2 regions of the Paenibacillus sp. FSL R5-0475 genome follow, and region 2 is predicted to be linked to the other one. Evidence: a T-box and tRNA genes for the amino acid it is inferred to sense, from the RefSeq annotation. Region 2 holds a T-box; the other holds one or more tRNA genes.
The links. A T-box is a leader RNA that pairs with one kind of tRNA and senses whether it is charged. The one in region 2 lies ahead of ileS (isoleucine--tRNA ligase), so its partner is inferred to be a tRNA-Ile.
Positions count from the first base shown of each region.

Region 1: it encodes a tRNA-Ile, which carries the amino acid that the T-box ahead of ileS (isoleucine--tRNA ligase) is inferred to sense. The anticodon was not compared.

Region 1 covers NZ_JBBORK010000001.1:6,408,362-6,423,490, forward strand. The annotation lists gene MKX41_RS28615 (GNAT family N-acetyltransferase) at 1-333, shown strand, start outside; gene MKX41_RS28620 (hypothetical protein) at 521-1,225, shown strand; gene MKX41_RS28625 (DUF4023 domain-containing protein) at 1,338-1,463, opposite strand; gene MKX41_RS28630 (S-layer homology domain-containing protein) at 1,631-5,917, shown strand; rRNA gene MKX41_RS28635 (16S ribosomal RNA) at 6,390-7,947, shown strand; rRNA gene MKX41_RS28640 (23S ribosomal RNA) at 8,180-11,108, shown strand; rRNA gene rrf (5S ribosomal RNA) at 11,184-11,300, shown strand; tRNA gene MKX41_RS28650 (tRNA-Ile) at 11,359-11,435, shown strand; tRNA gene MKX41_RS28655 (tRNA-Asn) at 11,439-11,514, shown strand; tRNA gene MKX41_RS28660 (tRNA-Ser) at 11,520-11,612, shown strand; tRNA gene MKX41_RS28665 (tRNA-Glu) at 11,629-11,700, shown strand; tRNA gene MKX41_RS28670 (tRNA-Val) at 11,707-11,782, shown strand; tRNA gene MKX41_RS28675 (tRNA-Met) at 11,800-11,876, shown strand; tRNA gene MKX41_RS28680 (tRNA-Met) at 11,949-12,025, shown strand; tRNA gene MKX41_RS28685 (tRNA-Asp) at 12,051-12,128, shown strand; tRNA gene MKX41_RS28690 (tRNA-Gln) at 12,145-12,219, shown strand; tRNA gene MKX41_RS28695 (tRNA-Lys) at 12,227-12,302, shown strand; tRNA gene MKX41_RS28700 (tRNA-Leu) at 12,318-12,401, shown strand; tRNA gene MKX41_RS28705 (tRNA-Gly) at 12,408-12,482, shown strand; tRNA gene MKX41_RS28710 (tRNA-Arg) at 12,491-12,567, shown strand; tRNA gene MKX41_RS28715 (tRNA-Pro) at 12,598-12,671, shown strand; tRNA gene MKX41_RS28720 (tRNA-Gly) at 12,684-12,754, shown strand; gene MKX41_RS28725 (YdeI/OmpD-associated family protein) at 12,857-13,321, shown strand; gene MKX41_RS28730 (GreA/GreB family elongation factor) at 13,423-13,878, opposite strand; gene MKX41_RS28735 (sporulation protein Cse60) at 14,273-14,467, shown strand; gene katA (catalase KatA) at 14,624-15,129, opposite strand, start outside.
Region 2 covers NZ_JBBORK010000001.1:3,838,796-3,853,924, forward strand. The annotation lists gene MKX41_RS17275 (LL-diaminopimelate aminotransferase) at 1-658, opposite strand, end outside; gene MKX41_RS17280 (RluA family pseudouridine synthase) at 867-1,838, opposite strand; gene lspA (signal peptidase II) at 1,831-2,343, opposite strand; gene MKX41_RS17290 (TraR/DksA C4-type zinc finger protein) at 2,590-3,315, shown strand; gene MKX41_RS17295 (DUF5665 domain-containing protein) at 3,741-4,031, opposite strand; gene ileS (isoleucine--tRNA ligase) at 4,367-7,459, opposite strand; T-box leader at 7,847-8,121, opposite strand; gene MKX41_RS17305 (DivIVA domain-containing protein) at 8,363-8,875, opposite strand; gene MKX41_RS17310 (YlmH family RNA-binding protein) at 9,103-9,885, opposite strand; gene MKX41_RS17315 (YggT family protein) at 9,895-10,134, opposite strand; gene MKX41_RS17320 (cell division protein SepF) at 10,169-10,609, opposite strand; gene MKX41_RS17325 (YggS family pyridoxal phosphate-dependent enzyme) at 10,621-11,307, opposite strand; gene pgeF (peptidoglycan editing factor PgeF) at 11,311-12,168, opposite strand; gene MKX41_RS17335 (YlmC/YmxH family sporulation protein) at 12,302-12,646, opposite strand; gene sigG (RNA polymerase sporulation sigma factor SigG) at 12,856-13,638, opposite strand; gene sigE (RNA polymerase sporulation sigma factor SigE) at 13,717-14,439, opposite strand; gene spoIIGA (sigma-E processing peptidase SpoIIGA) at 14,531-15,129, opposite strand, start outside.

The DNA of each region.
Region 1 (15,129 bases), 2.6 Mb from region 2:
GTAGAACATATTGCCGTGGACCCAAGTATAAGAGGTGGGGGCATTGGTAAAAAGCTGATGGAAGAATATATCCGTCAGTCGGGCAAGCCTGTGCTTCTTGAAGTAGAGCCGCCACTGGGTGAAATGGAACAACGGAGAATTGGCTTTTATGAGCGACTGGGCTTCCATTTGAATCCTTATGCGTATGTGCAGCCCCCTCTGCGTGAGGGAAATGCGGATTTACCGCTTCAAATTATGACTTACCCTAACCCTGTCGATGTAGAAGAATTCAATCTTTATAGAGAAATTTTATATACAGAAGTGTATAAGGTTACAACGCCGTATCAAAGTTAATCTAACAGCAATCCGTATGATCCTTTTTAGGACAAGCGGGTTGCTGTTTTTATTTTTTTTGAATTAATGATATTTTGATTTTTTTAATTACAAAATGGGTACAAGTAAGAAACAACTTAGAGACATAATCTTATTTTGTTTGAGCTAAAGTAAGAACAAAGATTGAACTTTCGAGGAGGGCTTACTTATGAAAGACAAAAAAATAATTATAGCAACAATGGTGTTTGGGATGGTAGTCACAGGATCAGCCGGTGTGTACGCAGGAACTAAACTTCAGAAAATTACGGCATATCTCAATCACAGCATTGGATTTAAGGTGAATGGCACGGCTTATACGCCAGTTGATAATAAAGGAAATGCACTGGCACCAATTACGTATAACAATACAACCTATCTTCCTGTACGTGCGATTGCTGATGTGATGAAGGTGCCTGTGACCTTTGATGCGGTGAACAATCAGGTTATCCTTGGTACAGGAGGCTCGGTGACTGACACTATTTCTCTGACTCCTGTACAATACAGCAACACTCAGAAACAAGAGATTGTTAAAGCCTTCGCCAATTTCCAAGGTTTTGAAACAGCCTATGCACCTACTCAAATGGTGAGTGGAGACGCATTTCAAAAAGTAGTGGGTTCAGATGATGGTGTGAACTTTCTGTTTAAGCAGATGAAGGTGAACATTTCTCCTCGTGATTACGCTTACGAATATAAAGGTGAAACCGTAAAGCTCTCTAACGGAACCGAAGCTAAATGGTATAGTCCATCTACCGATTCGTTGTTCTTGACCTATAAACTGGATGATCGTTTTGTTACTATTAGTTCCCCGAATAAAACACTGAGTAAGACGCAATTAGAAAAAGTAGCAGTGAATGTAGTGAAATGGACGAAATAAGCCCTCATTAGCACTTATCTTTGTGCCTTAAAAAGTAAAGCAGCAAGTCTCCCATAGTTGGAGAGGCTTGCTGCTTCTTTGTCGTGTTTGGGAGCCAACGATTTAAACGCTTTTACTTACTGTGCTGTTTATTTGGCAGCTTTTGACTTGGTGTACTTTTACCGTGATTTTCTTTATTCTTTTCAGCTTTCTTTTGGGTGTCATGTACTTTTTCTACAAAAGCATGAGTATCGTCCATGTTTATCCTCCTTGATTGGCAACCTTGCCGTTACTGTAACCACTTTTGTAAGAATACATACACGATGTACTTTACAAACTTCTATGTTTATAAAGACATTGCGAAAATATTTAATAGTTACTATAAATGGATGCAAGCATTTCATAGAACAGTAAGGGAGACTGATTATGAATAGGTTATTTAAACAAGCTGTATCCATGACCTTAGCTTTCGTTATGGTACTGGGAATTACATTCACAGGAATACCAGCTTATGCTGAAGACAGCAATGGGGATGCTGGACTACTGCAATTACAATCGTTAGAGCCTGTTACATTATTGGCAGGGAATTCTACGTGGAAGTATCTAGATCACGGAACAGATCAAGGGACGGTATGGCGGTCCGTGTACGATGATTCAACATGGGCGTCTGGCCAAGCGCCGCTTGGTTATAAAGATAGTGGATCCGGAGTCAGCAGCAAGCAATTTGGTGCTCTGAACACAAATATAAGCTACGGTTCTAATAAGAGTATGAAATATCGTACTTCTTACTTCCGTACAAACGTAACGGTGAATAAGGAAGAGATTGCGAAATCCGATAAAATCTTGGGTAATTTCGCATTTGATGACGGAGCTGTACTATATTTGAACGGTAAAGAAATTTACCGTGAGGCTATGCCAGCGGGCGGAATTAATTTTCAAACAAAAAGTTCAACTAACTTAAGTGATCCAAACGAATATACCAAGGTAGACCTTACCGAAGTAGTAAAGGCTAACTTGAAGGACGGAAGTAATGAGCTTTCAGCTGAGGTGCATCAGTCAAGTGATGGTAGCTCTGACCTCTATTGGGATATGAACCTGATTGCTTATCCGGTAGTAGAGCCTGTAGAACCTGGAGTTGGTAAGCCTGAGTCCATCGCACTGACTTTTAACGGAAACCCTCAGACTAGTATGGGATTCAACTGGTATGCACCTGAGAGTGTGACGGGTACCAAGCTTGAAGTAGTAGAAGCTTCTAAATTAGTGGACGGTCAGTTCCCGGTAGGTGTTCAAACTTACGAAGGAACATCGGTTACAACAAGCGTGTATATGACCAAAGCGGATAAGTCAGCTAAAAAACCAGTTGTACTGACTAGCCATAAGGTCATTGCTGATCATCTGCAGCCGGGAACGGAGTATGCTTACCGTGCTGGGGATGGACAAGCTGACAATTGGAGTGACATCGGAACGTTTACAACAGAAAGCTCCAGTAATCAGGCATTTAAGTTCTTATATACAACGGACTCTCAAGGTACAACTGAAGGTGATTTTGATATTTGGAATCATACCCTTCAAGAGGGATTGGCTAAATTCCCGACAAGTGAATTCATTCTGAATTCCGGTGATTTGGTAGACAACGGTGATATTGAGGAACAATGGGGATGGTTCTTCAATAAACCAAAGGATATTCTAGCAAATATTCCATTGGTTCCACTGGTAGGTAATCATGAAAGTAAGAGTTATAGCAATTACACAACTCATTTTAATTTACCTAATGTCTCGAATACGGGCGCAAAACCAGATGGCTCGGTATATTCTTTTGACTACGGTTCAGCACACTTTATGGTTATTAATACAGAATATTATGGTGCTAGCTCGAGTCTTGAGAATAACGAAATTTACAAAAAACAAGTAGAGTGGCTGCGCAGTGAAGCCGCGAAAAGCGATCAGAAGTGGAAGGTTGTGCTTTTGCATAAATCACCTTATTCAGTTGCCAGTCACACAAATGATACAGATGTACTCTATTACAGAGCTAATTTGACAAAGGTATTTGATGAGCTTGGTATTGACATGGTTATCGGAGGACATGACCACACCTATACTAGAAGCTATCAAATGTACAACAATCAGCCGTTGACGGATATTAAGCCGGACAAAAACGGAGTGGTAACTGATCCTAAGGGTACGTTATACCTGATTACAAATGCAGCGGGTAATAAAAAATATAATGTTGGCGCAGGTCCGTTTCCTTTTGCAGCTAAATACGAGCAGCCTGGTAAGGAAATGTTCACAGGAATGACTGTAACGAATAATGATTTTTCATACGAAGCCTACACCACGACAACTGGTGGATCTACTGACTTGTATGATAAATACAGCATTCATAAGTCTGATGTAGCTGTTAAACCTGTGCAAAATGCAAAAGCTACTGTAGCAGATGGCGGTAAAATCACGTTAACTTGGGATGCGCCTGCATCCGGTGCACCGGTATCAGGATATCGCATTTATGAGCAAAATGATCTGATATCTGCAAACTGGACTCTCAGTGTTCCTAATACGGAAGGTCAAACTTCTTATAGTTACACTGTAGAAAATACTAATCCGAACCAAACCTATCAATTTGTTATCAAAGCGGTAAGTGACAGAACCAATTCAGAAGCTAAAATTGCTTCTACCGATTCTATCAAAAAAGTTACAGTTACCTTTAACGGCGACCCAGTGAGTGCAAAAGGATTCACTTGGTACACAGCGTTGAAATCTTCAGGAAACGACCTGCAGGTTGTAGAGAACACGGGCGTTACTCCAGACTTTACAAAAGCTGCTGAGTTTACAGGACGTTCAGCTGTTTCCAGAAATTCAAAGGATGAATTAGTTCATAAAGCTGAAGCTTCTGGCCTTAAGGCTGATACGAAATACTACTTCCGTGTAGGTGATAAAGCACTGGGATTGTGGAGTGCAGTGGGAACTTTCGAAACAGCTGCTAAGACAGGTGCATTTACTTTCATCGATCTGGCGGACACACAAGCTAAGACCGAAGATGAGGCTATTCTTTCTGGAGAAACGATGGCAAAAGCACTTACGACATTCCCGAATGCTGAGTTTGTGGCGATTAACGGAGATATCGTAGATACTGGAACCAATGAATCACAATGGAATTGGTTGCTTGGCCATTCGCAGGAAACCTTGCTAAATACGACTATTGTTCCAGTTGCGGGGAACCATGAGGATAAAGCGAATGCCTTCTATGAGCACTACAATATTAAGGAAGCTGCAGGCTCACCAACAGAAACAGGAGCATACTATTCCTATGATTACAGCAATGCGCACTTTGTAGTCTTGAACACGAATGAGAATTCGGATGAATATGCTAACTTCAGCAAAGCACAGTTGGATTGGATGAAGGCCGATGTAAAAGCAGCGAAGGCTGCTGGAGCGAAGTGGATTATCGTCGCTATGCATAAAGGACCATACACAACCTCTAACCACGCTACTGACAAAGATATTATGGGCGCAAATGGAGAAAGAGCGAAAGTCGCTCCAATGATGGCTGAACTGGGTATTGACCTGGTGCTTCAAGGTCACGATCATATCTATGCACGAACCAAGCCAATCAAGGCTGACGGAACTGCAGCAGACACAGTGAAAATCAAGGAAAGCTTCAATGGTCAAACGGTAGAGTACACAGTAAACCCAGATGGAACAATCTATCTGATTCCAGCTACGGCAGGAGCGAAGGTTTACTATAAGAACATGAAGAAAGAATTGGGAGATGCTTACTATAATCTCTTTGAAGTAGCCAATGAGAATACAGCAGCTAAATACGGAGCGGACCCAAGTGATGCTACGCGTCCAATGCGCGGTCAAGTTCAGACCTTTGTTGGTATCACTGTAGATGCAGGGAAGCTGACAGCTGTATCTTATGAGATTGATCAGAATGTTAATGAGGCTAGACCATATGTTCTTGAAGAGTTCGGTATTGTTAAGGGCGATGAGAATGGTGGAGTTACACCAACACCAACGCCAACAACAGCACCAACAACAGCGCCAACAACAGCACCAACAACAGCACCAACAACAAAACCGACACCAACACCAACACCAACACCAACAGTAGCGCCAACAGCTACACCAGCACCGACAACGGCGCCTTCACCAACTGCGACGCCAGTTAGTAAGCCATCTTTAACGGATACTAGCAATCACTGGGCGGCTGCTGTTATCGAGAAAGCAGTAGCAGCTGGCTTCGTTAGTGGTTATCCGGATGATACTTTCCGTCCGAATCAGAAAGTAAATCGGGTTGAATTTATCACAATGCTGGCACGTGCATTGCAATTGCCGGAGAATGGTGACACTTCAAGCTTTAAGGATTCTGCGAAGATTCCAGCATGGGCTAAGTCTTTTGTGGCACAGGCTGTATCTCTGCAAATTATCAGTGGCTATGATGATGGAACATTCCGTCCTACGCAGGAGCTAACACGTACAGAATTAGCAGTTATGATTGTTCGTGCTCTTGGTATTACGGTAGATCCTAAAGCGACATTAACCTTCAATGATGCTAAGGATGTACCAGCATGGGCAGTGCCATATATTGCAGCAGCAGCGAAATCAGGCCTTGTGAATGGTGTAGGGCAGAATAAATTTGCACCTAACCAGAAGGCAACAAGAGCAGAGGCGGTTACCATAATACTTGCATTATTAGAAAAAGGGCAAAAGTAAACTATTATCTGCGTGAAATGAACTCAAGCTTAGCTTGTATCTAACAAAGGGGTCTCAGCTTATCTGCTGGGGCTCTTTTGTGTTTATTGCTTTTTTTATAAGAGGCCATCACTTTGCCGGAAAACATCACTAAGGAAGTGGACTATTATGATGAAGAAGTAACAGAATACAAAATAATATGAATTTTAAAATAATGCTTGCAATGAATCTCTATACATGATATATTCTAAGTCCGGCCAAGAAATACACATGCCGAGCTCGAAAAAGAAGTTAAAAAAAGAGCTTGACATTAAATAGCCGAACATGATATAGTATAAGGGTTGCTGCTGAGACATTAAACGGCGCCAACGAGAACTTGATCTTTGAAAACTGAACAACGAGTGAGTAGGAAATCACGAAAGTGAAATCCAAAATTAGAGAATTAATTTTCTCGTCAGATGTTTCAAAATGAGCATATCGCTCTTTTCAATACTAATTGGAGAGTTTGATCCTGGCTCAGGACGAACGCTGGCGGCGTGCCTAATACATGCAAGTCGAGCGGAGTCATTTTGAAAGCTTGCTTTCAAAATAACTTAGCGGCGGACGGGTGAGTAACACGTAGGCAACCTGCCCCTTAGACTGGGATAACTACCGGAAACGGTAGCTAATACCGGATAATTTCTTTTTTCTCCTGAAGAAAGAATGAAAGACGGAGCAATCTGTCACTGAGGGATGGGCCTGCGGCGCATTAGCTAGTTGGTGGGGTAACGGCCCACCAAGGCGACGATGCGTAGCCGACCTGAGAGGGTGAACGGCCACACTGGGACTGAGACACGGCCCAGACTCCTACGGGAGGCAGCAGTAGGGAATCTTCCGCAATGGACGAAAGTCTGACGGAGCAACGCCGCGTGAGTGATGAAGGTTTTCGGATCGTAAAGCTCTGTTGCCAGGGAAGAACGTCCGGTAGAGTAACTGCTATCGGAGTGACGGTACCTGAGAAGAAAGCCCCGGCTAACTACGTGCCAGCAGCCGCGGTAATACGTAGGGGGCAAGCGTTGTCCGGAATTATTGGGCGTAAAGCGCGCGCAGGCGGTCATTTAAGTCTGGTGTTTAAACCTTGGGCTCAACCTGAGGTCGCACTGGAAACTGGGTGACTTGAGTACAGAAGAGGAAAGTGGAATTCCACGTGTAGCGGTGAAATGCGTAGATATGTGGAGGAACACCAGTGGCGAAGGCGACTTTCTGGGCTGTAACTGACGCTGAGGCGCGAAAGCGTGGGGAGCAAACAGGATTAGATACCCTGGTAGTCCACGCCGTAAACGATGAGTGCTAGGTGTTAGGGGTTTCGATACCCTTGGTGCCGAAGTTAACACAGTAAGCACTCCGCCTGGGGAGTACGGTCGCAAGACTGAAACTCAAAGGAATTGACGGGGACCCGCACAAGCAGTGGAGTATGTGGTTTAATTCGAAGCAACGCGAAGAACCTTACCAGGTCTTGACATCCCTCTGAATCCACTAGAGATAGTGGCGGCCTTCGGGACAGAGGAGACAGGTGGTGCATGGTTGTCGTCAGCTCGTGTCGTGAGATGTTGGGTTAAGTCCCGCAACGAGCGCAACCCTTAACTTTAGTTGCCAGCAGGTTAAGCTGGGCACTCTAGAGTGACTGCCGGTGACAAACCGGAGGAAGGTGGGGATGACGTCAAATCATCATGCCCCTTATGACCTGGGCTACACACGTACTACAATGGCCGGTACAACGGGAAGCGAAGCCGCGAGGTGAAGCCAATCCCATCAAAGCCGGTCTCAGTTCGGATTGCAGGCTGCAACTCGCCTGCATGAAGTCGGAATTGCTAGTAATCGCGGATCAGCATGCCGCGGTGAATACGTTCCCGGGTCTTGTACACACCGCCCGTCACACCACGAGAGTTTACAACACCCGAAGTCGGTGGGGTAACCCGCAAGGGAGCCAGCCGCCGAAGGTGGGGTAGATGATTGGGGTGAAGTCGTAACAAGGTAGCCGTATCGGAAGGTGCGGCTGGATCACCTCCTTTCTATGGAGAATCGTCTTCTGCAATGAAGACATTCAAATCGGAAGTTAAGCTTCCAAAATCTCAGGTTTAGGCCTGTTACTCACTCGTTGCTCAGTTTTGAGAGTTTAAGCTCTCAGTAAGACTTGATCCTTGAAAACTGGATACCGAAACGAATTTGCGTTTTAGAACATCTTTTAGCAACTTGTGTAAACAAGTAAATGTTATTAGTGAGATTTTTCTTAGGAAAAATCAAGGTTAAGCTAATAAGAGCACACGGAGGATGCCTAGGCGCCAGGAGCCGACGAAGGACGTGGCGAACAACGAAACTGCCTCGGGGAGCTGTAAGCAAGCTTTGATCCGGGGGTGTCCGAATGGGGAAACCCAGCTGTGGTAATTCGCAGTTACTCATCTCTGAACACATAGGAGATGTAGAGGCAGACCAGGGGAACTGAAACATCTAAGTACCCTGAGGAAGAGAAAACAATAGTGATTCCGTCAGTAGCGGCGAGCGAACGCGGAACAGCCTAAACCTAAGAGCTTGCTCTTAGGGGTTGTGGGACGTCTCACATGGAGTTACAAAGGAATATGGTAGGTGAAGAGGTCTGGAAAGGCCCGCGATAGAGGTAAAAGCCCTGTAGCCTAAACTGTGTTCTCTCCGAGACGGATCCCGAGTAGTGCGGGGCACGTGAAACCCCGTATGAATCCAGCAGGACCATCTGCTAAGGCTAAATACTACCTGGCGACCGATAGTGAAACAGTACCGTGAGGGAAAGGTGAAAAGCACCCCGGAAGGGGAGTGAAATAGAACCTGAAACCGTGTGCTTACAAAAAGTCAGAGCCCTATCTATGGGTGATGGCGTGCCTTTTGTAGAATGAACCGGCGAGTTACGTTTAACATGCAAGGTTAAGTCGAGAAGACGGAGCCGCAGCGAAAGCGAGTCTGAATAGGGCGATTGAGTATGTGGACGTAGACCCGAAACCGTGTGATCTACCCCTGTCCAGGGTGAAGGTGCGGTAACACGCACTGGAGGCCCGAACCCACGCATGTTGAAAAATGCGGGGATGAGGTGGGGGTAGCGGAGAAATTCCAATCGAACTCGGAGATAGCTGGTTCTCCCCGAAATAGCTTTAGGGCTAGCCTCGGTATAAGAGTAGTGGAGGTAGAGCACTGATTGGGTGCGGGGTCCGCAAGGATTACCAAGCTCAGTCAAACTCCGAATGCCATATACTTATTGCCGGGAGTCAGACAGTGAGTGCTAAGATCCATTGTCAAAAGGGAAACAGCCCAGACCATCAGCTAAGGTCCCCAAGTGTGTGTTAAGTGGGAAAGGATGTGGAGTTGCACAGACAACCAGGATGTTGGCTTAGAAGCAGCCACCATTGAAAGAGTGCGTAATAGCTCACTGGTCGAGTGACTCTGCGCCGAAAATGTAACGGGGCTAAACACACCACCGAAGCTATGGCTAGATACGTATGTATCTGGGGTAGGGGAGCGTTGTATGTGGGTTGAAGGTGTACCGTAAGGAGCGCTGGACAGCATACAAGTGAGAATGCCGGTATGAGTAACGAAAAGATCAGTGAGAATCTGATCCGCCGAAAGCCCAAGGTTTCCTGAGGAAGGCTCGTCCGCTCAGGGTAAGTCGGGACCTAAGGCGAGGCCGAAAGGCGTAGTCGAAGGACAACAGTTTGAAATTACTGTACCACCGTAATCCGCTATGAGCGATGGGGTGACGCAGGAGGGTAGTGACGCGGACTGATGGATATGTCCGTCTAAGCAGTGAGGCTGATGTGTAGGCAAATCCGCACATCGTTAAGGCTGGGCTGTGATGGGGAGCGAAAATTACAGTAGCGAAGGTCATGATCTCACACTGCCAAGAAAAGCCTCTAGCCAGGAGAAGGTGCCCGTACCGCAAACCGACACAGGTAGGCGAGAAGAGAATTCTAAGGCGCGCGGAAGAACTCTCGTTAAGGAACTCGGCAAAATGACCCCGTAACTTCGGGAGAAGGGGTGCCCCGGTAGTGTGAATAGCACGAGGGGGCCGCAGTGAAAAGGCCCAAGCGACTGTTTAGCAAAAACACAGGTCTGTGCGAAGCCGCAAGGCGAAGTATACGGGCTGACGCCTGCCCGGTGCTGGAAGGTTAAGGGGAGTGGTTAGGGGTAACCCGAAGCTATGAACCGAAGCCCCAGTAAACGGCGGCCGTAACTATAACGGTCCTAAGGTAGCGAAATTCCTTGTCAGGTAAATTCTGACCCGCACGAATGGCGTAACGACTTGGGCGCTGTCTCAACGAGAGATCCGGTGAAATTTTAATACCTGTGAAGATGCAGGTTACCCGCGACAAGACGGAAAGACCCCATGGAGCTTTACTGCAGCTTGATATTGAATTTGGGTACGATCTGTACAGGATAGGTGGGAGCCGTAGAAATCGGAGCGCAAGCTTCGGTGGAGGCGCCGTTGGGATACCACCCTGATCGTATCTAGGTTCTAACCTAGTACCCTTACCGGGTACGGGGACCGTGTCAGGCGGGCAGTTTGACTGGGGCGGTCGCCTCCTAAAGAGTAACGGAGGCGTTCCAAGGTTCCCTCAGAATGGTTGGAAATCATTCGAAGAGTGCAAAGGCATAAGGGAGCTTGACTGCGAGACCTACAAGTCGAGCAGGGACGAAAGTCGGACTTAGTGATCCGGTGGTACCGCATGGAAGGGCCATCGCTCAACGGATAAAAGCTACCCTGGGGATAACAGGCTTATCTCCCCCAAGAGTCCACATCGACGGGGAGGTTTGGCACCTCGATGTCGGCTCATCGCATCCTGGGGCTGAAGTAGGTCCCAAGGGTTGGGCTGTTCGCCCATTAAAGCGGTACGCGAGCTGGGTTCAGAACGTCGTGAGACAGTTCGGTCCCTATCTGTCGTGGGCGCAGGAAATTTGAGAGGAGCTGTCCTTAGTACGAGAGGACCGGGATGGACGTACCGCTGGTGCACCAGTTGTTTCGCCAGAAGCATGGCTGGGTAGCTACGTACGGACGGGATAAGCGCTGAAAGCATCTAAGCGTGAAGCCCCCCTCAAGATGAGATTTCCCAATTAGTAAGACCCCTTGAAGACGACGAGGTAGATAGGTTGGAGGTGGAAGTGCAGTAATGCATGGAGCTGACCAATACTAATCGGTCGAGGGCTTATCCTATACTTAGAACGCAAATTCAATTCGGATTCAGTTTTCAGGCGACTCAAGCCTGAGCATTTACGATGTAAATGCCCGTTTGGTGGCGATAGCGGAGGGGTTCCACACGTACCCATCCCGAACACGACCGTTAAGCCCTCCAGCGCCGATGGTACTTGGACCGAAGGGTCCTGGGAGAGTAGGACGTCGCCAAGCGGACAACCACATTACCCGTGGTATTTTTTTTGCCCTTAATATTGATGTGTCTTAAAAAGGGCCTTTAGCTCAGCTGGTTAGAGCGCACCCCTGATAAGGGTGAGGTCGGTGGTTCGAGTCCACTAAGGCCCACCATATTCCCTGATAGCTCAGTTGGTAGAGCACTCGACTGTTAATCGAGTTGTCACAGGTTCGAGTCCTGTTCGGGGAGCCATTTATGGAGAGGTGTCCGAGTTTGGCCGAAGGAGCACGATTGGAAATCGTGTAGGCGCCACAAGCGTCTCGAGGGTTCGAATCCCTCTCTCTCCGCCACAAAGTTTATTAGCATGGCCCGTTGGTCAAGGGGTTAAGACACCTCCCTTTCACGGAGGTAACATGGGTTCGAATCCCATACGGGTCATAACATGGAGGCTTAGCTCAGCTGGGAGAGCATCTGCCTTACAAGCAGAGGGTCGGGGGTTCGATCCCCTCAGCCTCCACCATATTCATTTAAGAACGACGCGGGGTGGAGCAGCCCGGTAGCTCGTCGGGCTCATAACCCGAAGGCCGCAGGTTCAAATCCTGCCCCCGCAACCAAATTTTCCTTAAGCATGATGTTTTGGGACTAGCTGGCGTAGTGTAAATGAATAGTATATAATTATTAAATGACGCGGGGTGGAGCAGCCCGGTAGCTCGTCGGGCTCATAACCCGAAGGCCGCAGGTTCAAATCCTGCCCCCGCAACCAATTTACTCTTATGCATTATGTCTATGGAACCGTGGTGTAGTTGGCCTAACATGCCTGCCTGTCACGCAGGAGATCGCGAGTTCGAATCTCGTCGGTTCCGCCATTTAGTTAATTATTGTTGGGGATTAGCCAAGCGGTAAGGCAACGGACTTTGACTCCGTCATGCATAGGTTCAAATCCTATATCCCCAGCCATTTATGAGAGCCATTAGCTCAGTTGGTAGAGCACCTGACTTTTAATCAGGGTGTCGAAGGTTCGAGTCCTTCATGGCTCACCATTATTTTCAAAGTGTGCGCGTGTGGCGGAATGGCAGACGCACCAGACTTAGGATCTGGCGTTTCACGACGTGGGGGTTCAAGTCCCTTCACGCGCACCATGTTTTGCGGAAGTGGCTCAGCGGTAGAGCATCGCCTTGCCAAGGCGAGGGTCGCGGGTTCGATTCCCGTCTTCCGCTCCATAATTTTTGCGCCCTTAGCTCAGCTGGATAGAGCGTTTGACTACGAATCAAAAGGCCGGGAGTTCGAATCTCTCAGGGCGCGCCATTTTTATTACTAAGTAATTACATGTTTTGACGGGATGTAGCTCAGCTTGGTAGAGCACCTGGTTTGGGACCAGGGGGTCGCATGTTCAAATCGTGTCATCCCGATTTTATACCTTTGCGGGTGTAGTTCAATGGTAGAACTTCAGCCTTCCAAGCTGATAGCGTGGGTTCGATTCCCATCACCCGCTTATAATTAAGAAACATCTGTCTATTATAGGCAGGTGTTTTTTTGTATAGTTACATTCATATGGATACAATAGAACTTAGGGCTTTTAGTTGAGGAGGTAGCAATGTTTGAATTTGAAGCTAAATTAGTGCGACCTGATGCAAGTGGGAGCTGGACTTATCTTAACGTCCCTTTTGATGCCGAACAAATATTTGAAACAAAGTCCAGAATACAGGTAAAAGGAAGTGTAAATGGAATCCCCTATAGAGGAACGCTTATGCCCCATGGAAACGGAAAGCATTTTATGGTGGTAAAGAAGGAACTACGGGATCTAGCCAAAGCTCAACCTGGTGATATTGTGCATGTGACGATGGAGCAAGATCATCAATTACGGGAGGTAGAAGCCCCAGAGGATTTCCTTGATGCGTTGAGTAGCCATGAGCAGGCAGAAGCTTATTATAACGGTCTGGCTTATTCTTATCAGAAGGAATATGTATCTTGGATCGAAGCGGCGAAAAGACCTGAAACCAGAGCATCTCGTATCGAAAAATCAGTCAGTAAACTGGGTGAAGGATTGAGGCTCAAATAAAAGTATGAAGAAGTGCTTAACAGGCTGAATAGATGAACAGCGTCCTCTTCCATAAGATTGGAAAGGGACGCTGTTAATGTTGGTGATATGTGCGAGTGGGCTTAAATAAGAACGGCCACCTCACCACAATTCACAAACTTAATACTTTCGATTTTTACTGATAACTCACCTGAAGGAATAGCTAGCTGACATGTACTGCCGATCTGAGCTAACAGCAGCTGCATGCCAATAGGCGAGAACATTGAAATCTTGTTATCATTGGGTTCTGCCTGGTTTGGAAATACGATGGTGTAGGTATCTGTAGTATTGTCGTCTAAGTAGCGTAGCTGAAGCTGACTTCCAATCAATACGAGTGAATTCAATTCTTCACCATTGAAACGGGAAAGTAATTGTTCCAGCTCGGAGCAATAACGGGACAACAGCGTTTCAGCATTACTTCTTTGTTTGCTTCGTTCCGGGAAATACTGATTTAGAAATGCGATTTTTTCCTCATCAAAATAAATAAGCTGCTGGACCAGTTGTGTCCTTGAGCCTTCATAAATTAGACTATGGTTCATAGTAGATTTCACCCCCTCTAAGTAGCACATTCTTTGCAAATTTGTTATGACGCGTTGCCATATTAAAATCCCTCCTATACAAATAGAGGTCCCCTAGAGGGAACCTTCTGATCAGTATAACAGCTTCTATATGTAAATCCAATCCATTTTGCAAAGGCAATAAATTCTTACTAAATATTGTATTTAAAACGTTTGACTATTGTATAGTTGGGTGCTATGATAGGCTGATGTTATAGGCATTTCGTAGAAAACTGCGGAATGCCTATACTATATTTCGAAGATAATTTTACATTAAATGTTACCAGGGGAGTGATACGCCATGTACATTTCGTTGAGTTCACCTATAGAATCTAGACATAAAAAGTAACTATAATTTATTAAAGGAGAGATCAGGATGATTCAAGTAAAAGAGTTTGTAGATGCTGATAATTCGTATGCTGAGAATAAGGCGAATGAGTTCTTGGCAGGGCTGCGTGAGGAACAGGTTGTGAATATCTGTTACGGTTCGGTAGTCAAATCTTCACGTGATGGGGCAGAGCATCAAAGAAGCAGTATACTGGTCGTGTATAAGACAAATGAAGGGCAATAACTGGAATACTTTTTTTTCGTGCTTATCTGTTGTCTCCACGCTATGCATCGTGATCGTTCTTATATATTATATGTTTTAGCTTTTCTTATGAACAAAGAGGACCTTTCCCATTTACGGGTAAAGGTCCTCTTTGATTGTATAAGTGCAATTACAGTCTTATATTCCGTCTGGGACGGATAATCCTAAACCGGATGCAACACGCTGTCCCAGTTCTGGATCAGCTTTATAGAAATGAACAATTTGACGAAGTTTAATATCGTTACTTTCAACTGGTGTCATAGCGCCTACGATATTTTGAACAAGACGTGTACGTTCTTCTTCACTCATCAGGCGATACAAGTCACCAGGTTGTGTATAATGGTCATCACTATTATAGGAGACACTGTCGGCATTTCCAGATACTTCGAAAGGTGATGTTTTGTACTGTGGTGCTTCTTTAGGTCCGCCTAAGCTGTTAGGCTCATAATAGGCACCGGATCCGCCATTGTTGCCGAGTGCCATGCCACCGTCACGTTGATAGTTCTTCACTTCTACTTTTGGACGGTTGATAGGCAGGCTGTTATGGTTAGGACCTACACGGTGACGATGAGCATCGCCGTAAGCAAACAGTCGACCCTGTAGCAATTTATCAGGAGAAGCTTCAATACCAGGGACGAAAGAGC
Region 2 (15,129 bases):
CTACATCATATTTTTTAGCCCATGCAACTACCTCAGCAAAAAACTCAGGAGTCGCACTAGCGCCCGTCGGATTGTTTGGATAGTTCAAGTAAAGTAGCTTAGCTTTATGAGCAACTTCTTCTGGAATTTCGTTCAGATCTGGAAGGAAGTTATTCTCCTTCTTCAGCTCTACTGTAAACACTTGTCCACCCAAGTATTTAGTGTGTGTACCCAGCACTGGATAACCCGGCACCGTCATGATCGTAATATCTCCTGGGTTAATGAAGCAAGAAGGCAACATCGCCAGTGCAGGCTTAGAACCGATCGAGTGAACTACCTCCGTAACGGGATCAATGCCTTCAACACGGAATACGTCCCGCAAATAATCAGCAGCAGCTGTCTTAAACTCAACAATTCCATTGTCCGCATAACCACGGTTCTCTTCCTTAGCTGCTTCTTCAGCAAGCTTAGCCACGATACCTGCATCAGCCATCTCATCTGGCTCGCCTACACCCATATCGATCAATTCAATATCAGGAAAATCCAGTTTTGCGGATGCTTTAGCACGTTTGATTTTCTCGAATTTATAAATCGAAGTGTCCTTGCCGTAGTTCGCACCGCCGATACGGTCTGCAAAATTAGTCTGAATGAAGCTGTCTTGGTATTGTTCAATACTCATACTTTCATCTCATCTCCTGGCTATCTATTCTAATTTTAGAAGAAACGGCTTCGCCGTCCCTTGGATGGCTTATGTTTCCCAGAGATCCGTTTCTGTGATAAAAAATAAGGATAAAGAATAAGGCATAACCTTCTCTTTATCCTTATGTTATTAAATATGATGGAAAGCAGAGTTCAATACCATAGACTAATTATCACTTCATTTGTACTTATCTGCTGCGCAATGTGAACAGAACATCTTCCATGTCTTCCGGAATAGGTCTGCTGAATTCTTTATATTCACCTGTCGTAGGATGAATAAATCCAAGCACCGCCGCATGTAACGCCTGTCCATTCATAGCTGTTCCTTTACTGCGTCCATAAATCGGATCACCCACAAGCGGATGACCAATGAATTTCATATGCACTCTGATCTGATGCGTGCGGCCAGTCTCCAGCTGCAGCTCCAGTAGTGTACAGTCACCGAAACGTTCCATCACTGTAAAATGGGTCACAGATTTCTTGCTGTTCTTTTCCGTTACAGTGTATAGCTTGCGATCATGTGGATCTCTACCGATCGGAGCGTCAACCGTTCCTTTGTCATGCGACAAATTGCCGTGTACAACTGCTATATAGCGGCGTGTTACACTGTGCTCTTTAAGTTGTGCTGCGAGCGACGCGTGACTGGCATCATTTTTAGCCACCATAATAAGACCAGAGGTATCCTTATCAATACGGTGTACAATACCTGGACGAATCTCACCATTAATACCGGACAGATCCTTGCAGTGATACATCAGTGCATTTACCAAGGTGCCTGACGGGTGCCCGGCAGCCGGATGTACAACCATACCACGCGGCTTATTTATAACAATGACATCGCTGTCTTCGTATACAACTTCAAGTGGAATATTCTCTGGGATCAAGTCTGTAACTTCCGCTTCTGGTACGACAATGGAAACTTTATCGCCTTCTGAGAGCTTATAGTTAGCTTTAACCGGTGCCCCATTAACCGTAACATGGCCACCACTGATCCACAGCTGCACCTGAGAACGAGAAATATCCTCTTCCCAAGATTCCGTTATATATTTATCGATTCGCTCCCGCGCGTTCTCTGCTGAAACGGTCCACTCCGTGACGTCCCTCTCTTCTTCGCTCGTAGATGCCGCTTGGTGATTGACGTCTTTACTCAAATCATTCATTCCCTTCTTTTACTTCCTTTGCTTCTTTTACTTCTTTGATTTCCGTGATTTCTTCACCATTCTTAAGATCGCGGAAGGAGTCCAAAAGAATCAACCCAACCCCAATGACGATACATGAATCCGCAACGTTAAAAATCGGGAAGCTATAGCTTCCAAAATTAAACAGAAGGAAATCGACAACCTCACCACTGATCATCCGGTCTAGGAAGTTACCTATCGCTCCACCCAGAACAAGTCCAAGGGCAACCGATAGCATCTTCCGCGAATGTCTAGTTTTGTTCAAGTACCAAACGATACCTGCAACCACTACAACCGTAACTAAAAAGAAGAACCATTGCTGACCTTGTAGAATCCCAAAAGCAGCCCCGCGATTACGATGTGAGGTAATTAGGAAGAAATTCCCGATCACCGGAATCTGTTCCCCAAGCTCCAGACGTGTGGCAATGAGATACTTCGTTCCCTGATCCACCAAAAATACAATAAGAGCAATCAAATAGTACACCACAGAAGTTGTCACTCCGTTCTTATTTTTCCCGCCAAATGCGGTACGAATACTGTTATAAGACTTGTATATTGTAGCACAGCCCTTAGAAGATCGTCTATTGCGTGACACCTCTCGGGCGCTTAATCTTGGGGACTATTTTCCATCGCTAAAATAACGCCTCTCAGGTCAACCTAACAAAGAACCATCCGGTGCAAATCGGTTTGTCGGAAGGATTCTTAATAAAGTACAGAAAGGAGCTTACTCATCATGACGCACCTGACAGTACAGCAGCTCTCAGAGCTACGCGCCCGATTAGAAAAAGACCGTGATACTATTCAGCACAGGCTTCAGAATAATGAAAATTACGGCTTACAGGAATCCATGCGGGATGGCACCGGAGAACTTTCCGAGAATGACAACCATCCAGGCGATGCAGCCACCGATTTGTATAATCGCTCCATGGATATTTCACTGCTAGAGCGAGACGAGCATGAGCTGGATGATATTGAAGCTGCTCTCAACGCTATGGATGAAGGCACCTATGGGATATGTAAAGCTAGCGGTAAACCGATCCCTTTTGAGCGTCTATCCGCTATTCCCTCCACGCTTTATTGTAAAGAGCATGCCCCACGTCAAAACGCACCTTTTACTCGGCCCATTGAAGAAGAATTTTTGTCTCCTCCATTTGGGCGTACGAGTCTCGATGAACGAGAGGATCAAAACGGCTTTGACGGTGAGGATGCCTGGCAGATTGTAGAAAGCTATGGAAACTCCGATTCCCCCGCCATGGCGGAGGGCAGCAACATTGCCTCCTATAATGATATGGAAATTGAAGCCGATGAGCTTGAAGGCTGCGTAGAGCCTTGGGAGAACTTTATCGCCACCGATATTACAGGCAACAATGTAGTTGTAGTACCGGGACGTAGCTACGAGCGTTACAAGGATAGTGGCGAGGGAAGTTACATGCTTGATCCGCTCGAAGGCGAGGAGTAAAAGCATCGTCCACAAAAAAAATGAACAGCGTGCGGTTCCAGTTTCATTGGGAATGGCCCGCTGTTTTTTTGTTTTTTTCAGCTCTACTTCATTTTGTTAAGAAAATGTTCAGATTCAGCTGGTAAACTGATCTAACGCATGCTGAAATCGACATACAAGGAGTGTAACGTAAGTGAATCACGACTATTTTAAAAATATACAGCAACTCAGTCATGAAGATGACCGACGATATTTATTATTAATGAGAGGCTTACGCATCTTACACGAGGAAAAAAAGCAGCGCAGCCCTCTCCAAAGATTAAAAAAGGAAAGGTACGGACTGGGGAGAAACATAGAAGTCCAAGGTTGGATAAATCCACCAAAGAAGATTGACCGAACCCCACTCTCTCCTACAAACCAAGTAAAGACAGCTACGCCTTAAAAAGCTATTTGAATTCCAGCTGACGCTGAACAATTCGTACAATATCCGCAATATAATCTCCGATGATCGGTAGATTCAAGGCTCCAAGAACCTGAAGAACATAGATGATCGTTGCCGCAAAAAAAGTAAAGCCAAGCGCGATCCCTACTCCACGAGCCGCTCCATATAAAATATTTTTCCAAATTAGAGTCCAAGGTGAATATAACAGCTCCGTATACTGATAAATTCGTGATTTCTCTAAGATATGGGCCCATTCAAAGGTTAATCGATACATTGTATTCATTTTTTCTTCCAGTGGAATGTCTTCTGGATTGCGATGATCTGCTGTTAAACGCTCAGGGTTTTCCTCAGGAATAACCTTTTTCTCCACTCCCTTATCTGGGCTGTTCTTGTTGCCGGATGTCTTGACGGAGATTCTGTTCTTCTGATCCTCCACAGCCACAGCTCCTCTCATACGTCTATATTCGCCACAAAGTAAACGAGCCCGGTCAAAGAGAATACATCTCCTTGAGCACGAGGCTCGTTATTTTCGCGGGCGAAATATAAAGACTATATTTCCCGCATAAACAGAAGTTCTCTGTTTACACTTGTGCCGCTAGTATATGCTGTTTTGGGACAGGTAATGCAGATTTACACTTCAATATGGATACCGATGGATTTACCACCGACATCTACCGTTTCAAAAGCGTGTTCTCCGCCAAAATCAACCGTAGTCACAAGTACATTGTCTCGCAATACATTCTCAAAGGCTGTAACTGCTGCTTTAAGCTCATCGTCTACACTCAGCGTGAGTGCGATCCGTTTCTCGATCGGCAGATCCAAACGTTTACGGTAATCTTGAACCGCACGAATGATCTCACGAACCCAGCCTTCTTGTTCAAGCTCAGGTGTGATTTCGGTATTGAGCGCAACCGTAATTCCATATCCGGAAGCTGCGGCGAAACCTGCTTTAGCTTCTTTTTCAACGAGTAGCTCTTCAGAAGTGATCACCAGTTCTTCTCCCTCTGGCGTCGCAATCGCGATTGAGCCATCTTGCACCGCTTTGCGGGTAGAGTCACTGTCCAAAGCTTTTAGGAAGCCTTGCAGGAAGCCGACGTTTTTACCGTATTTTTTACCGGCAACTTTAAGATTCAGCTTGAGTGTGAAGTCAACAAATCCACTGTCGCTAGTCTCTAGCACGATGTTCTTGATGTTGATCTCGTCTTTGATGATCTCTTCATACTCAGCCAAATGGAAGTCACGGTTCATCGAAACGATCAGCTCAGACAGCGGTTGACGATTCTTAATGCCTGTTTCGTTACGCACGTTACGCGCCAGCTCAACGATTTGTCTCGCACTTTCCATATCCTCTTCCAGCTCTTTATCGATCAAGCTCTCATCAGCAACCGGATAATCTGCTAAATGCACACTTTCTCCGCCGCCAAGGTTCGTGAAGATATCTTCAGACAACATCGGTGTAAATGGAGCCATCAAAGACGCTGTCTTCAAAAGCACATGGGTCAGTGTACGGTAAGCATCCAGCTTATCTTCACCTAGACCACTACCCCAGAAACGATCACGGGAACGACGGATATACCAGTTACTCAGCTCATCTATAAAGTTCTCAATACCTTTGGATGTATTCACGAAGTCATTAACTGCAAGTCCTTTGTCTACCAAAAGAATCAAGCTGTTCAGACGGGACAAAATCCAGCGGTCCAGCTTATGTTCCGATACTTTAAAAGGATGATCGGCAGGATCATAACCATCGATGCCGGCATAAAGCGTCAAGAACGCATGCGTATTCACCAGTGTATCTACAACTTTCGATTTGGTTTCCCCTACAAGACCACGAGAGAAACGTTTGTTATTCCACGGTGCACTATCGGATAGAATCGCCCAACGGAAAGCATCCGTGCCGTAATCGTTCATGATATCCCAAGGATCAATAACATTGCCTTTTGATTTGGACATTTTTTGACCATTCTCATCAAGGATATGACCGTGAGCAATAACAGCTTTATATGGAGCTTTACCTTTAAACAAGGTAGATACAGCTAGTAAGCTGTAGAACCATCCACGTGTCTGGTCGATCCCTTCACAGATCATATCCGCTGGATATTGATCATTCAGCTTATCCTCGTTCTCAAATGGATAATGACTTTGCGCAAATGGCATCGAACCACTATCGAACCAAACATCGATAACTTCTGGTGTGCGAACCATCTCTGCCCCTTCGCTGAAAGGACTGCGTAGCTTGATCTTATCTACAAAAGGCTTATGCAGCTCGATATCCTCAGGTACATCGCCAATCGCCATCGCTCTCAGTTCTTCAATGCTGTGTGGAGCGAACTCTTTGCCCGTCTCTTGACATACCCAAACATTAAGCGGTGTGCCCCAGTAACGATTACGGCTGATATTCCAGTCCACCAGTTCATCCAGGAACTTCCCGAAACGGCCTTCACGTACATGATCAGGATACCAATTTACACTGTTGTTGTTAGCAATCAGCTGATCTTTGATCGCTGTAGTGTTGATGAACCAGCTGTCTGTTGCGTAGTACAAGAGTGGTGTATCACAACGCCAGCAGAACGGATAGCTGTGCTCGTATTTTTCTTTACCGTAAAGCAGTCCTTTTTCAGACAAAGCTTTAACGATATCCAAATCGCAATCTTTCACGAAGCGTCCAGCAAAATCGGATACTACATCCGTATACTTACCGGAATTATCAACCACGTTCACGAAGCTGATGCCGTTCTCGCGGCAAGTCTTGTAGTCATCTTCACCATGCGCCGGTGCCATGTGTACGATCCCTGTACCACTGGAATCTGTAACGAAGGAAGCACCTACGATGACATTGCTTTTCTCTGCCTTGATGTATCCGAATGGAGGAGCGTAGGTTTTGCCGATAAACTCGGAACCTTTATGTGTAGAAAGGACTGTGTGCTCGCCTTTCATTACTTCCTCCACCAAGTTTTTGGCAACAATGTAGATACCGTCTTCTTGTTGTACACGTACATAATCCATGTCAGGATTCATGGCTAACGCCATATGTGCTGGCAGCGTCCAAGGTGTAGTCGTCCAAGCTAGTACGTAGTCTCCACTGTCATCCAGTTTAAACTTTGCTGTCGCACTGAGATCCTTGACGGTCTTGTAGCCTTGCGCTACTTCATGGGAGCTTAGGGTAGTCTGACAGCTTGGGCAGTAAGGACTAACGCGGTGTCCGCGGTAGAGCAACCCTTTGTCATGCACAGTAGCCAAGATGTTCCACACGCTCTCGATATACGTGTTATTCAAAGTTACGTAAGGATTATCTAGATCCGTCCAGTATCCGATACCCTCTGTAAACTCGCGCCATTGCTTCTCATAACCGAAGACGCTGTCTTTACATTCCTGAATGAATTTTTCTACGCCATATTCCTCGATCTCTTGTTTGCCGGAGATGCCAAGCTTCTTTTGTACGCCTAGTTCTACTGGCAAACCGTGTGTATCCCAGCCCGCTTTACGTACCACGCGGTAACCTTTCATCGTTTGGTAACGACCGATGAAATCCTTGATTACACGGCCCAGCACGTGCCCGATATGCGGTGCACCGTTCGCTGTTGGAGGACCTTCGTAAAATACATAGTTCGGACGTCCTTCACGATTCTCCATCGATTTACGGAACGTATTTTCGTCGCTCCATTTCTTGAGTATGCGGACATCTCTTGCCCGCGCTTTTTCTTTGACATCTACTTTTTGCATGTGATGGTCAATCCTTTCATGGTTTAGTCTGTAAAGCTCTTTTCGATCCTTGGGCAGTCTGGTTCAGCTGGCCGCATTCAGCTCTTGTCTTCGGTACCCGAGCTGCGATCCCGCAGGGCAGCACTGGCTCGGGGTGCCACTGGGACCGGCGAGTGAAACGCCGGTCTGCTCTAGCAGTGAAGGCCCCGCAGGCGAACCCGCCAGGGGAGCCTAAGAAGGGCCGCTCCTTCAGCCACCTGAGTCCGTTCGCTTCCACCACCGTACCCGTTTGCACGAGGCTTTACATTGCGGGTGTCCAGAAGGCGGCAGCCCTTGGGGTCCCCCTTAGAAAGGGGGATTTAGGGGGATGGCCACCCCGGAACAACAAAATAAGCGTCATCCCACCCCCAAAGGGGCGAGACAACGCTCGCGATACCACCCTAATTCTGCGCATGAGCACATCCTTAAGGGGAGTGTATTCAGCACAATCTCAGTCCTGCGCGTAAATCTCATGCACAGGTCCGGTGTAACGTCCGGCGGACGGCTAAGCTTACGCACGATCAACGCTTCAGCTTAACTTCTAGGGGAAGATCTTCCGGCAGGGTTCGAACAATCGGCTCTCAGCAATCGCCGACTCTCTGGAGAACGTTACCTTGTCGTACTTGTCCCGTCATCGAATACATATAAACATTATACAGATATGTTCTATTTATAGACTTTTTAAGTCTAAATGTCAACAACCGCTAGCCAAATCCGCAATTAGGAGTATACCTGTGCAGGCGGAATACTTTATTATGATCGATTTTAGCGGAAAATAAAAATAGAGGGAATAACTCCCTCTATTTAGCCGATTATAGCATGAAATTATAAATTAGAGGGAATTCCCCCCTATAAATTCAAGCAGCATTCATTCATCATAGTGCATTAGATACGATGTAGAACATCATCCTTAAAGGTTACGTTCTCGCTTGCCTCACGACTCTCCAAGGCATTCCAGTCATCCTGTGACAACAGCTCGAGCTGTGCTTCCACCAATGTGCGGAAACGAGTGCGATAGATCGAAGCTTGCTTACGCAATTCTTCAGTCTCAATAGCAACCTTACGGGATTTGGATAACGCTTCGTTAATAATCCGATCCGCGTTCTTTTCCGCTTCCTTGATAATGAGCTGCGATTCCTTCTTGGAGTTGTTCTTCACATCATCCGCCGCTTCCTGAGCGACTAAGATCGTTTTCGATAAACTCTCTTCAATATTCACAAAATGATCTAAACGCTCTTGAATGGACAAAAGCTGATTCTGCAGCTCTTTGTTCTCACGGATGACACTTTCGTAATCCTTAATTACTTGATCCAGAAATTCGTTGACCTCGTCCTCATCATAACCGCGAAGTCTCCGAGAGAACTCCTTGTTATGTATATCGAGCGGTGTTAATGGCATGCTGTGCACCTCCTAGAAATTTCGGACCTTCTAAGTCTCTGAACCATACCTGCGCAGCAGACAAAGAAGAAAGACTGTACTTCAAGTAAAGGCAGAGGATGTATCGACGTTCCAACTGCCATTCATGGTTCGCCTCTTTTATAAAATATCGGCGTCCTGCTTTAAAAATGTTTGATTCCCTCGAAATAATCAATTTCGACAAGTAAAGCCGGATTCCTGCAAGGGATTCACACAAATTTACCAACCTGAACACGGTATCGGCCCTTTTTCGTCAAACTACCAACCTCTAGAACCTTGAATCGACCAAATCCTTGAATAGATACCATGTCACCATCTTTAAGTCCGCAGGAAGGGTCTTCTTCCACTTTCCAATTTACCCGAACGCGCCCAGCCTTGATGGGAGCAAGAATTTTGCTTCGACTAAGCCGTGTTACATCTGCGGCTATGCCATCCAATCGTAGGGACGCTACAGTCAAATCCATCATTTCCAGCTTCACCTCACTATTACGCAAGGCAGAAAGTGGCAATACCTCCGTGCTCACCTGTATTCGGTGTACTCCAGTTAAATTCATGTCTAAATAATCTGCAATATCTGCAGCTACTACCACATGACAACCATCGTCCAGAACATGAATATCACCGATTTTTCCACGTTTTACTCCAAGACCCAGAATAGAGCCCATGTAGTCCCCATGCTCTAACGCCAGAAACTTTTGCTCACCAGAGGTTATCGCAAGAACGCTCAGCTCCATGTCCTCATGATCCAGATCACGGTAATCAGGCGCAATGAGTGCTCGCTTCCGCTCTGCCTCAGGGTGGCCGCCTTCCCATCTAACGATAACATCTGGATGTCGATTAACGAGACTTTGCAGAATAAATCCTTGGCGCGGATCTAGAAATTCGGTCAGTTTCGTCTCATGATATTCTCCAGCATGGGTAACCCATTCCCAAGCCTTGTCCACAAATTGTCTTTCATCGGGATGAAAATGCCCGTAAACTTCTGTCTTCATCACTTCTGCCTAAAAAATTAAGTGCAAAATGGACTTGAGTCCACCTGCCGCAAATTCCAAGACGAATAGTGCAATGATCGGGGAAATATCAAGCGTACCAAAGAGTGGCGGAATAAACCGACGAAATGGTGTCAAATACGGCTCAACAAGCTTGCTCAGCAGTTCTCCGATAAAGTTCTCACGAACGTTTGGTAACCACGACATCAGTACGTAGAAAATAATCATGTAAAAATAAATATTAAACAGCATATCAATAATGTAATCAATTTGGGGCAAAGCTCATTCACCTCATTCTGTTATAGTCTGGATCGTCACCTAGGATTTCCGTAATGGCACCTTGAATTTCAACGGTATCTGGCGTGCACATAAATATATTGCCCCCAATTTTAGAGATTCCTCCCCCAAGGGCATAAACGGTTCCACTTAAAAAATCAATAATTCTCATTGCCTGATCATTACGGACACGCTGAAGATTGATCACTACCGTCCGGTGAGAACGGAGATGGTCCGCAATTTCCTGAGCCTCATCGTACGAACGTGGCTCATAAAGTACAACTTTTACATTCTTCTGCGAATGGATACTGACAACGTTGCCCCTTTGATTTTTGCGGGTTTCGACAGGGGCTGGCTCATACTCATCCTCTTCGTGGATTTGCTCCCGCTCCACAACTTCTTCTTCCTCCTGCAAGCCCAAAAAACTCATAAATCGGTTCATAACGCTCATCACGATCCCTCCTAATGGCCTACTAACACCGTACCTAGGCGTACCCAGGTGGCTCCTTCCTGTATCGCCACTTCAAAATCATTCGACATTCCCATTGATAGCTCCGTAATCGGTTCAGGTGTCAAAGCAAGTTGATTGAGCTCATCGCGCAGCTCACGAAGTCCGCGAAATACAGGGCGGGTAAGCTCCGGATCACCTTCTAAAGGTGCCATCGTCATTAGTCCAATTACTTTTACACGGTCTAGACTAGCAATTTCACGCAAAAATCCAGGTACCGCCTCAGGCGACAGACCAAATTTCGTATCTTCTCCAGAGATGTTTACTTGAAGAAAGACATTCACTTCTTGATCTGCGGCAATCGCCTTTTTGTGTAATTCTTGCGCCAGAGATATCCGGTCCAAAGAGTGTATATATTGAAACTTGCCAATAACGTCTTTAACCTTATTGGTCTGCAAATGCCCGATAAAATGCCATGTCCCTTGGTCCCCTAAAACCTTCCATTTGTGCTCAGCATCCTGCCAGCGACTCTCGGCAATATGCTCCAGGCCTGCCTCCAATACGGAGGACACCATTTCCAGAGAAACATATTTCGTCACTGCAATTACCTTGACGTCATTTCGATCCCGGCCGCTTGCCGCGCAGGCACGTGCTACACGTTCCTCTACCTCAGCAATTCTCTCCTGCAGTGTTAAAGCCAACTTTCAACTCTCCTTTATTCCGATCCAGCTCGTCATCCTGCCTGTAACCCCATCTTCTTTACGATAAGAAAAGAACAAATCTTGATTACAGCTTGTACACCAAGATGTACATTCGATATGAGTCGGCAATATTCCTGCTTTAATCATAATGCGTCGATTCATTTCTTTCAAGTTTAGCATGTATTTGTTCTCATCTGTGTCAGATGTTCTGTACAGCTCCACAGTACTGGCTGTTTCTGTTGGTTTACTCAGATCACCTTCCAGTCGATGAACATGCTCCATCACATAATCGTCCACCTCATAACAGCAGTCACCAATGGATGGTCCAATCGCTGCAATAATGTCCTGCGCATGGCTTCCGTAAATGGTCTCCATTTTACTCACCATAGCGGCTGCAATCTGGGCCACAGTTCCCTTCCAGCCTGCATGGGCAAGACCGACGACTTGGTGCACAGGATCATAAAAATAAAGGGGTACACAATCCGCATAAAAAGAAGTCAGAAAAACTCCCGGTACATCCGTAAGCAAACCATCGGTTGCCTGAAATGCCGAGGTTCTATCCTTTTGACCCCGCCCACGATCGGCTTCCCTTACCACTGCTATTTCTGCTCCATGGGTTTGTTCTCCACAGGTCCAAGCTTCAGGTTTGAAATCAAGAGCTTTCGCAAGCGCCCTACGATTCGTTAAGACATCTTCCGGAGCATCCCCAACATGAAATGCACAATTCAGGCTGTCATAAGGCTTTTTGCTAGCCCCTCCCTGTCTACCCGTAAAACCTGCTGTAATTTCTTTATGCTTCACACGCCAAGGCTCCAGATGGAGCAGCATAAGTGTTTCCTTCCCCTGCACAAACGGTTCCATATCCTCACCTCCGCCTTAGTGTACCACATGTAAATACCCCTACAAAATGCCGCTTAAGCTAGAACATCAAATTTACTAACTTTTAAGCCATGCCATTTCGAATCATTTTATAAAAAACAAAAAACGCACCTAATTAATAAGTGCGCCGTTCGCCTCGGTCCCCTCGTTCCAAATACATCGTTTCTCGTTCGTCCTGCCCTTGAGGCATTCTTGATTCTTCAATCTTCACAAGCACTACATCAGACCCGATTTTGACAATATTTCGCCATGGAATAATCAGATCGGTTCCGCCTCCGAACAACCCCATAAACCGAGTGTATCCGGGAATTACGATTGCATCAATGACACCTCGGCGTAAATCAAGCTCTAAGTCACTGATTTGGCCCAGCCGCTTGCCGTCCACAATGTTAATAACGTCCTTAGTCTGAAAATCAGAGATTTTCATTTTTTTGGCTGATCCTAAATAATCCTCGTTCATCTCACCACCCCTGTACAATCAGACCTATAGTCCAATATATGTTATGAAAGCTTGGCCACATGCATGAAATATCCCCACAAAGTGAGGCTATGCTTAGATGCTTACCAAGGTACTTTGCGGGGGCTCAATATAATTCCTGAAACAGTAAAAAGAGGAGATCACCCAAAATCCGTATCACGGATTCTGGATATCTCCTCATTTCAGACGATTTAAGACTTCACATGCTTTTGCATTTGCTGAATCGCAGATTTCTCTAGACGTGAGACTTGTGCCTGTGAGATACCAATCTCATCTGCGACCTCCATCTGTGTTTTCCCTTCGAAAAACCGCATGGATAAAATTCGTTTCTCCCTTTGACCTAACTTACGCATCGCTTCACGTAAGGCGATTTCTTCGATCCACGACACATCCTTATTCTTATCATCGCTAATCTGGTCCATTACATAAATAGGATCGCCACCGTCATGATAGATCGGCTCGAATAAGGACACTGGATCCTGAATAGCATCAAGGGCAAAGACTACATCTTCCTTCGGTACGCCAAGTGCTTCAGAGATTTCGAATATCGTCGGTTCCCGCGAATTCTGATTGGTCAGACTATCGCGTACCTGCAGCGCCTTATAAGCAATGTCTCTGAGTGAACGCGATACTCGAATCGGATTGTTATCACGCAAGTAACGGCGGATCTCACCAATAATCATCGGAACCGCATATGTGGAGAACTTAACGTTTTGTGATAAATCGAAATTATCGATGGCTTTCATCAGACCGATGCAGCCCACCTGGAACAAATCGTCAACAAATTCTCCCCTATTATTGAACCTCTGGATAACACTTAGAACGAGCCTAAGATTACCATTTACCAATTTCTCTCTGGCGGATCGCTCGCCCTGCTGCTGCAGCGAAGTGAACAGTTGCCGCATTTCCACATTCGTTAGAACAGGCAGCTTAGCAGTATCCACACCGCAAATCTCGACTTTATTTCGGGTCATGATGATTTACCTCCCAAGGAGAAACATTACTGTACATTATCTCCCGGGTTGGCCATTTTATTCCTTGCTAATTTCACCTTACACCATCTTGTTAAACTCCTTACGCAGCCGCTTAATAATTCGTTTCTCCAGACGAGAGATGTAAGATTGGGAAATGCCGAGCAGATCCGCCACATCTTTTTGCGTCTTTTCTTCGCCCCCACGCAGTCCGAAACGCAGCTCCATAATGAGTCTTTCCCGTTCGCTCAGCTTTTCCAGCGCCTTTTGCAGCAGCTTGCGATCGACCTGTTCTTCAATGTTCCGATAGATGGTATCATTTTCCGTCCCTAAAACATCTGAGAGCAGCAACTCATTACCATCCCAGTCGATATTAAGAGGCTCATCAAAAGAAACCTCACTCCGTGTCTTGCTATTACGCCGCAAATACATCAAAATTTCATTCTCTATGCAACGTGATGCATATGTTGCTAGTTTTATTTTTTTCTCGGGATCAAAAGTGTTAACTGCCTTAATTAATCCGATAGCCCCTATCGAAACCAGGTCTTCAATATTGATTCCGGTATTCTCAAATTTACGAGCGATATACACTACGAGGCGCAGGTTACGCTCAATCAGCATCGCACGAACAGCAGCATCGCCGCTAGATAGCCGCTGAAGCAGATACTCTTCTTCTTCCCGTGTCAGCGGTGGAGGTAGAGCCTCGCTCCCGCCGATATAATAGATTTCCTGACTCTTCAGCCCCAGTAGAAACAGCATGCGGTAATATTGCAGCTGCAGAGCAATTTTCCATTTGACCATTATTGTTCCTCCTCCAAGAAGTACACGGTTAGCGTATGAAGCTTTTAATTACCGCTTTCAGCCATCAGAAGTTTGGTTCAGCTAGCTTTAAAGATTAGGAAGGTAGTGCTGCATCAGTGGCGCTCTCTTTTTGAGTTAAATCCGGATGTATGACCGCCCGATAGGCTCCATCTCCTGAGAGCGTCCCGCCATCCAGCCCAATTAAGACTCTTTTACTATAAAAGATATCTTCACCGAGCTTTATCGTCACAAGGTCTGGCTTCAGTGCGAGCATAAATGATGCCCCTCGGTTAATCCCCCTGTAAGGTACTAGTCGCATCCTATCCTGCCAAGCAAACGACTGCCCGTCCGTTTCTAGCAAAAGTCTGTCCGCACCATCCTGAGTGAGTCTCCCTTTCCATGCAGCAGGCAGATGCCCCTCCCAGAGCGTCGATTCCATCACCATCACCGGTATGCGGGTCAAAGGATCACAGAGACGATTACCTGTGTCTAGCAGGCCAGGACAGGAAACACTTACACCATCAATTTCAACAACCACCTCACCGATATAGGTTTCAAGCTGCTCCCTTCTGATTCGTGAAGAATGCACTGCCTTGAAGCAGATTAACACCAGGGGGAATACTGCAATGACAAACCAAAAGCCGATCTTTAAGCCGTAGGCATGCCCTCCTGAAGCAGTGAACATAATACCAT